Regions from separate parts of the Nocardia sp. NPDC051756 genome, predicted to be linked through region 2. Evidence: riboswitches for the same ligand, from Rfam matches in the RefSeq annotation. Region 2 holds a riboswitch; the other holds the start of a gene.
What was found. A riboswitch is a leader RNA that binds a small molecule or an ion and turns the genes downstream of it on or off. The one in region 2 is predicted to bind S-adenosylmethionine.

Region 1: it holds a riboswitch for S-adenosylmethionine, as region 2 does, so the genes downstream of both, AB0M22_RS28015 (2OG-Fe(II) oxygenase) here and AB0M22_RS16725 (aminotransferase class V-fold PLP-dependent enzyme) in region 2, are expected to answer to the same signal.

The regions. Positions count from the first base shown of each region.
Region 1 covers NZ_JBFAYV010000006.1:415,043-419,189, forward strand. The annotation lists gene AB0M22_RS28005 (MFS transporter) at 1-77, opposite strand, end outside; gene AB0M22_RS28010 (tRNA-dependent cyclodipeptide synthase) at 74-793, opposite strand; gene AB0M22_RS28015 (2OG-Fe(II) oxygenase) at 793-1,566, opposite strand; SAM riboswitch class IV at 1,720-1,838, opposite strand; gene AB0M22_RS28020 (hypothetical protein) at 1,894-2,493, opposite strand; gene AB0M22_RS28025 (acyl-CoA dehydrogenase family protein) at 2,613-3,794, shown strand; gene mgrA (L-glyceraldehyde 3-phosphate reductase) at 3,811-4,147, opposite strand, start outside.
Region 2 covers NZ_JBFAYV010000003.1:1,120,498-1,124,644, reverse strand. The annotation lists gene AB0M22_RS16725 (aminotransferase class V-fold PLP-dependent enzyme) at 47-1,366, opposite strand; SAM riboswitch class IV at 1,413-1,526, opposite strand; gene AB0M22_RS16720 (LysE family translocator) at 1,637-2,284, shown strand; gene AB0M22_RS16715 (Pls/PosA family non-ribosomal peptide synthetase) at 2,625-4,147, shown strand, end outside.

The sequences.
Region 1 (4,147 bases), on a different contig from region 2:
ATGCACCCGAGAAACGACGCCACCGCCAACCCGGTGAACCCGACGACCCGCCGCCGCGCGGGAATCTCGACGGTCACTGGTCGGCCTCCGTGTTGTTCGACGCCGACTTACGCTTCTTGAACCGCAAGGGCAACCACGCGACCCGGTCCGGGTGCTCCGGCTCGACGAAGAGTTCCCGCGTGCGCCCCATCGCGGCGGAGATCTTCTGCGGATAGATCACGTAGTCGAAACCCTCGTGCGCCCACAGCGGCATGATGATCGGGCATTCCTCCAAAAGGTATGCGCGGCACGACTTCCGCACCGACTCTTGATCGACCTCCGGCTCGCGGGAAAGCCGTCGTTCGATGAACCGATCGATGGTGCTGTCGATCGCGTGCCGATACGGTTCGTCGGTCTCGTAGGCGTGCTCGATCGCGTCGTACAGATCGCCGTAACGCGGATGCGACAGCGCGAAGTCCCAGCGCAATATGTTTGTCGGGCAATCGATCTGGTCCAGGTAGCCGATATTGCGGGCGATCCACTGGTCGCCGGCGATACGCGCCCGAGCGTGCCGGTCGATATCGGTTCCGCCGCTGAGATTGTGCCGTTGCAGGGTGTCCGCGACCGCGATCGCGCAGCGGCCGAAGTTCGACCGGTTGATCAGATCGATGGTGGCGGCGAGCTTTTCACCCTCGTGATAGTCCGCGCCGACGCTGACCAGCAGCACGGTGGACCGTCCGTCGGTGGTGATGCCGTCCGAGCGCAGGTCGTAGGCGGCTTTGTGGGACGCGGAGAGCAGCGTGGTCGTAGCCATCAGCTCCACACCTTCAACGACTCGGCCGGATCGCTGACCCCGATGAACAGCCCGATGGTGATGCGCGGGCGATCCTGCGACGGCGCGACCGCGTGTACCCGGCGCGGATCGATGAAGATCGCGTCGCCGACCTGCGGCGTGATCACCAGCGCGGGCTCGCCGACGGCCGCGCGGTCGATGCCGTAGACCCGGTCGCCGGAGCGGTCTCGATACTCGCTTTCGTCGGGATAGTCGTCCCAGATCTCCAATTCCCCGCCCCGGTCCGGGACGTCGAGATAGACGTTGACCGAGAGCTGGCGGACGATCCGAATCTCGAAGTCCTCGGGCAGGTTTCGGCCCACGTTGTCGGTGTGCGGCTCGAGATCCACCCCCGCGAGCTGGTAGCGCGCGACCCCGGCGAAGAACGCCTGCCCGTTGCGCCGCAGCAAACTCGCTCCGGCCGGCCAGATCTCGTCCAGCAGCAGCCGAACATCGTCCGCCGGATAGGAATATGGCGAGGCGATATCGCGCAGCCGGTCGATATTGTGGCGGGCCTCGTCGAAGTACGCGCCGCGTCCGGCCTCGGTGCTGGTCTCGGAGAACGCGTGCCCGATCCGCCGGAACTGCGGGTCGGTGGCCAGCGGCCCGTGATCCTGTCTGCCGACGAACGCCCGGCGTAAGTGATCGAGCGCGTCGGGCCGGACGAATCCGGCCAGTCTGACCGCGTGCACGTCGCCGTTCAACAGCGCGGTCAGCGACGCGTGGTCGAATCCTTGCCTGGTGGTGTCCAACACGCGGTCTCCGAGAGCTGGCGTGGCCGTAGTCATGTCGATCCCCTCTGGTTGTCGCTCGATGGACCGGGCACAGGCCCAGGCGTGAGTGGGGAGTTCGCGGTTTCGGACATGGCTCGACCCCCATCTCTCGAGAGGGCTCCAGAATGTCGACGGAGCCCGCGCTTGCCCGGGCCGCATTACGCGGCTCGGCCTGGTCTTGACCCGGGGCACCCCGCCGCGGTTGGAGGGTTGCCGGCCAGCTAGCCGGGGACTTGACGCTGGCACTCTTGACCTGACTCAAGAGTTCCGCACGCCAGAAGCGTTGTCACGCTTTTGAATCGCGCTGAGTTATGCACGTAGACCGAGACCGCGCAATTCCAGCGCGGCCAGTGCGCGGACCGTATCGTCGTCGCCGCGCCGCCACGCGTCCACCACGTCCGCGTCGATCCGGTCCAGTGTGCGCAGGGGTTGATTGGTGAGCGCGCGCAAGGCGAGCAGGTCTCGTCCGCCCGGCGCGGTCCGCAGGCGCACGGCCGCGGCGGCTCGGCGGATCCAGCGCACGCGCAGCGGTAGCCAGACGAACAGGACGAGCCCGAGCGGGACGATCAGCAGGCTGATCGCCAGGGCCATGGCCAGATCGTTGGTGAGCGCCTGCTGATCGTGCCCGGCCTCGGCCATCGAGCGGGCCGCTCCGGCGGCGCGTTCGAACGGGGAGGTCAGATCGTCGCCGACCACCGGGACCCGCCCGACCTTGCGCCCGACATCGCCGAGACTGTCGGCCAGGCCGCCGCCCGCGCCCTCCAGCTTCTGACCGGGAACGGCGAGTTTCTGCACCAGGTCGTGCAGCCAGAGCGCGGCCTTGATCGAGCCGTACACCCACGCCGCCACCAGCAGATCCGTGACCAATTGTCGGGCGGCGACGGGAGCCCGATCGGCGTAAATCTTCACGGATTCAGAATCCTCGGTCCGTTGAGTGAAAACAGGGCTTTCGCTGTCGATCGAGCAGGGGAGAGGCTGAACCGGAAATCTGCCCGGCGCGGCGCGCCCGACGATGAAGGAGTTCGCTGATGACCATTCGGTCGCTGGACGACGCGCTCGGTGCGGTGACCGAACTCGCGCCCATCGCGCGGCAGTACAGCCAGAAGGCCGAGGACGCCCGCGATCTCCCGGACGAGGTGGTCGACGCCATCTCGGCCGCGGGCCTGTGGGGCGTGTTCACCCCGACCGGTGTCGGCGGCAGCGGTCTGATCGGGGTCGACGAGGCGTTCGAGATCGTGCGGGCGGTCGCCTACGCGGATACCAGCACGGCGTGGAGCCTGTTCATCTGCGCGACGACACCGGCCATCGTGGCGTCGAAGTTGCCGGCCGACGGCATCGACGAGGTGTTGGCCGAGGGGATCGGGCCGATGTCGCTGGTGTTCGGTCCGAACGGGCGCAGCACGCCGACCGAGGGCGGGTTGCGGGTGACCGGGCGCTGGCCGTTCGCCAGCGGAATCGGTTATGCCGGTTGGGTTATGGCCAACACCGTGCTGCTCGATGCGGACGGCGCGCCGAAGGTGGGAGCGGGCGGGCTGCCCGAACTCGTCTCGGTCGTCGTGCCCGCCGACGACGTCGGCATCATCGACGACTGGCATGTGGCCGGCCTACGCGGCACGGGCTCGATGAGTTTCGCGCTCGACGACGTGTATGTGCCTGCGCGCCGGACCTTTCCGTTCCTCGCGCCCAGCCGGCTGGCGGACGCGAAGTATCGGCTTCCGCTGTTCAGCCTGCTCGCGCCCGGGTTCACCGGGGTCGCGGTCGGTACCGCCGAGCACGCGCTCGACGAGGTCCTCGCCGTGCTGCCGACGCGCGCCGGACCGCCGACGTTCCAGCCGGCGTCCGCGGACCCGGTGATCCAGCGGGCAGTCGGACGCGCACAGGCCGCGATCCGGGCCGCCCGCGAGTCCACGCGGGCGGTGTTCGATACCTACGTCGACCGGCGGCTACGCGGCGACGACCTGAGCCTGCTTCCGGTTGCCGACCGGAGCGAGTTGCATCAGCAGGCGGTCTGGGCCGCGAACACCTGCCGCGACGCCGTCGACGACCTCTTCCGGATCGCCGGTGCGAGCGCGATCTACGAGTCGAGCCCGATCCAACGGCTCTGGCGCGATATCAACGTGCTCAACCAGCACCTGTATCTGCGCGACACGCAACACGAGCACGCGGGCAAGCTCGCCCTCGGCATCGACGTGGTGAACCCGACGATCTGAGTCCTCGCAACACCTTTCAGAGCGTGCCTTGCCGTGCCGACCGCCACAGATCGACCGCACCGTCGTCCTCGAGCAGCGCGTCGATCTCGGCCAGTTCGCCGGCGCTGAATTCGAGCGTGCCCAGCGCCGCGACGTTCTGCTCGAGCTGTTCGGTGGTGGACGCGCCGATCACCAGCGAGGTCACCCGATCGTCGCGCAGCGCCCAGGCCAGGGCCAGTTGCGCCAGCGTCTGCCCGCGCTTGTCCGCGAGCGCGTCGAGCTTGCGCAGCCGTTCGATCATCTCGGGGGTGAGCAGCTCGTTCTGGAACGACTTGTCCTGGGCGGCACGGGATTCCGGTGGGATGCCGTCGAGG
Region 2 (4,147 bases):
GCAAGAAGGTATTGCTGTAGGTGTTTTGGGCGGAGTGCAGGCAGAACTAGCCGATGAGGCAGGGGGCGGCGCCGGTGGGGGCTTCGGAGGTGAAGGGGCGGGTTTCGGGGGTGGGGTTCCAAAGGCCTTGGGTGGTGGCGTAGTTCCAGGTCGGGCCGGTGTGGACGAGGGTGGCCACGGCTTGGATCAGGCGGTCTACGTCGGCGGGGGTGGTGCCGAGGCCGATGCTGGCGCGCAGGGCGCCGTCGAGGTCCAGGCGGGCGATCAGCGGGTGGGCGCAGAAGCGGCCGTCGCGGACGCCGATGCCATGTTCGGCGGAGAGGTAGGCGGCGACGTGGCCGGGGACGAATCCGTCCAGGGTGAAGGCGACGATGCCGACGGTGTCGGGGGCGTCGGTCCAGATGCGCAGCAGGTTGACGCCGGGGATGGCGGCGAGGCCGTCGCGGAGTCGGTCGGCGAGCCGATGTTCGGTGGCGGCGAGGGTTTCCGCATCGATCGCACAGAGCGCGTCACAGGCGGCGGCGAGCGCGGCGGCGCCGAGCACGTTGGGCGAACCGCCCTCGTGCCGCTGCGGCGCGGGCGCCCACTCGGCGCCGGTGGTGGTGACCTCGCGGACCGCGCCGCCGCCGGCCAGGTAGGGCTCCGCACGGTCGAGCCAGTCACGCCTTCCGACCAGCACGCCCGCGCCGAACGGCGCGTACAGCTTGTGCCCGGAGAACGCGAGGTAGTCGATGCCGCTGTCGCGCAGGCTGATTCGCCGATGCGGCGCGAGCTGGGCCGCGTCCACCAGGATGCGGGCGCCGCACTGGTGGGCGATGGTAGCCAGGCGTTCGAGCGGCAGCACCTCGCCGGTGACGTTGGACGCGCCGGTCACCGCGAGCAGCGCGGCGGGCTTGCTGCACAGCTCGGCGACCAGCCGCCCGATGGTCTCCTCGACGGTGGTGGCGGCCTGCACGACGCGGCGGCCGTGCCTGGTCCAGGGCAGGAAGTTGGCGTGATGCTCGATGTCGAGCACCACGGTGTCGCCGGGCACGCAGGCGGCGAGCAGGTTCAGCGAGTCGGTGGTGTTGCGGGTGAACACGACGACCTGGTCGTCGGCCGCGTCGAGGAAGCGGGTGACCGAACCGCGGGCGGCCTCGTAGCACTCGGTGGAGATCCGCGAGGCGTAGCCGGCGCCGCGGTGCACGCTCGCGTAGAACGGCAGCAGCTGCTGAATCCGGTCGGTGACCTGGGCCAAGGCCGGCGCGCTCGCGGCGTAGTCGAAGTTGGCGTAGGTGGTCGTCCCACCCTGGACCAGCGGCACCTGGAGGTCGTCACCGGAAACCCGGGCGAGGGGGGCACAGTCCTGGGTCACAACAGCAGTCATCACGAAATCCCGTCGGCTCTGGGACCCGCAATCAGGAGATTCGTCGAGTCCGCGCTTGCCACACCCGGTCGGGCGTCGGCCTGGTCGTCACCCGGAGCACCCCACCGCGGAGGAGGGTTGCCGACCAGCAAGCCGGGGCTGAACGCTGGTACTCATGACCTGATCCGAGATTGGCAGACAGCCCCCCGCGCTGTCAACCATGATCTTGTCGCGTGTGTCGGCAGGCGATAAAGCGTTGCCAATCCGGCCGTTCTGGGTTCACATCGTGGGGTGTCACTTTCGCTGCTGATCAGCTTCATCGGCCTGTGCGTCCTGCTGGCGCTCACGCCGGGGCCGGATTCGTTCCTCGTGCTGCGGTTCTCGCTGGTCGACGCGCGACCGGGGATCGCCGCCGCGATCGGGTCGGCGCTGGGCGGGATCCTGTGGGCGGTGGTGGTCGCCGCGGGTGTCGCCGCACTGCTGGAGCAGTCCGCGACGGCGTACCGCACGCTCAAGCTGATCGGCGGAATCTACTTGGTGTACTTGGGTATTCGCGCGCTGCTCGATCAGCGGCGGCAACGCCGGGCGGCCCGGGAATCCGGCGCTGCCGAGGACCTGACGCCCGCCGCCCGCGGCACCCGCACCTCGGTTCGCTCGGCGTTCACCGCGGGCGTCGTCTCGTGCATGTTCAACCCGAAGGTCGGCCTGTTCTACCTCGCCGTGCTGCCCCAGTTCCTGACCGAGGTCACCTTCGCCAACACACTCGCGCTCGGCGCCGTCGAATCGTCGATCGCCGCGGTAGCGATGGTGCTCCTGGCCCTGGCGGCCTCCCGCGCGGTCGCGCTGCTGCGCCGCCCGAAGCTCCGGGATCGGCTCGAACAGGTCAGCGCCGCCATCCTGGCCACCATCGGCCTCGGCACCGCCGCCTCCGCGGCCTGACCCGATCCGCCCCGAAACGCCCTGAGCTGCAAGATCACCAAGCTCATGTGGGGAATCACACCGGCCTGGACGGGTCGGCGCAGCGACCGCCTGGCGAACCCCACGCGCGACCCGTCCACCAGGCATTGCTTCGGCGTGCCCGACAGAAATCGCCACGACCTGCAACAACCCGGCCTGCCGTCGAGCAGTAGGCAACCGCGCCGGTGAACAACAAACGTCGACAACCCCGAGTACCGTGGACAACTGGTCACCACAGTGTTTGCCAACTGGTAACCCAGCTATGACACAAACAACATCAGGGAAGTGCGAGGCAGGTCGAATGGGAGGTGGGCAGGGCGTCATGCTCCAACCACAGGTTGATGCGACGATTGATCCCCTGCTCCGGACCGCGCACACGCCGCCGGCCCGGACCCTCGTCGACATCCTGACCGCGACCGCGCTGACCCATCCCGATGCCCCCGCCATCGACGACGGCCAGGTGGTGCTCAGCTACCTCGAACTCGTCGTCGAGATCGAGAAGACCATGGCCAGGCTCGCCAACGCGGGCGTGCGGCCGGGCGATCGGGTCGGCGTGCGGATGCCGTCCGGCTCCCGGGAGCTCTATCTGACCATCCTCGCCGTCCTGTACGCGGGCGCGGCGTATGTGCCGGTCGACGCCGACGACCCGGACGAACGCGCCCAGTTGGTCTTCGGCGAAGCGCAGGTCACCGCGATCGTCACCGGCGCGGGCATCGAGACCACCCCGGCGGGCATCCGGGCCACCGCGGACAACCCGGCCGACGCGAGCAAGAGCACCCTGCCGACCCCCGCCGACGACGCCTGGATCATCTTCACCTCCGGCTCCACCGGAACGCCGAAAGGTGTTGCGGTGACTCATCGCAACGCCGCCGCGTTCGTGGACGCCGAGGCAAATCTCTTCCTGCCGGACGCCCCGATCGGCCCCGGCGACCGGGTGCTGGCCGGACTCTCGGTCGCCTTCGACGCCTCCTGCGAGGAGATGTGGCTGGCCTGGCGCAACGGCGCCTGCCTGGTCCCCGCGCCGCGCGACCTGGTGCGCACCGGCGCCGACCTCGGCCCGTGGCTGGTCCGCCGGGAGATCAGCATCGTCTCCACCGTGCCGACGCTGGCCGCGACCTGGCCCGCCGAGGCGCTGGACGCGGTCCGGCTGTTGATCTTCGGCGGCGAGGCGGTGCCGCCGGAACTCGCGGAACGCCTTGCCGGGAACGGGGATACCGATCGCGAGGTCTGGAATACCTACGGCCCCACCGAGGCAACGGTGGTCGCCTGCGCCGCGCTGCTCGATGGCTCGTGGCCGATCCGGATCGGCCTGCCGCTCGACGGCTGGGATCTCGTGGTGATCGACGCGGCCGGAAGCCCGGTGGCCGAGGGCGAATCCGGCGAACTGGTGATCGGCGGCGTCGGCCTGGCCCGCTACCTCGATCCGGCGAAGGACGCGGAGAAGTACGCGCCGCTGCCTTCGGTCGGCTGGGATCGCGCCTATCGCAGCGGCGATCTGGTCCGCAACGACAGCGCGGGCCTGGTCTTCCTCGGCCGCGCCGACGACCAGATCAAGCTCGGCGGCCGGCGAATCGAGCTCGGCGAGATCGACAACGCGCTGCAACACCTGCCCGGGGTCGCCGGCGCGGCCGCCGCGATCCGAACAACCAAGGCGGGCAACAAGATCCTGGTCGGCTACCTCACCGGACCCGGCCCCGATTTCGACACCAAGGCGGCCAGAGCCCAACTCGCCGAACAGCTTCCGGCCCCGCTGGTCCCCCGGCTCGCGATCGTCGACGAACTGCCCACCCGCACCTCGGGCAAGGTCGACCGCAACGCCCTGCCCTGGCCGCTGCCGAACAGCAC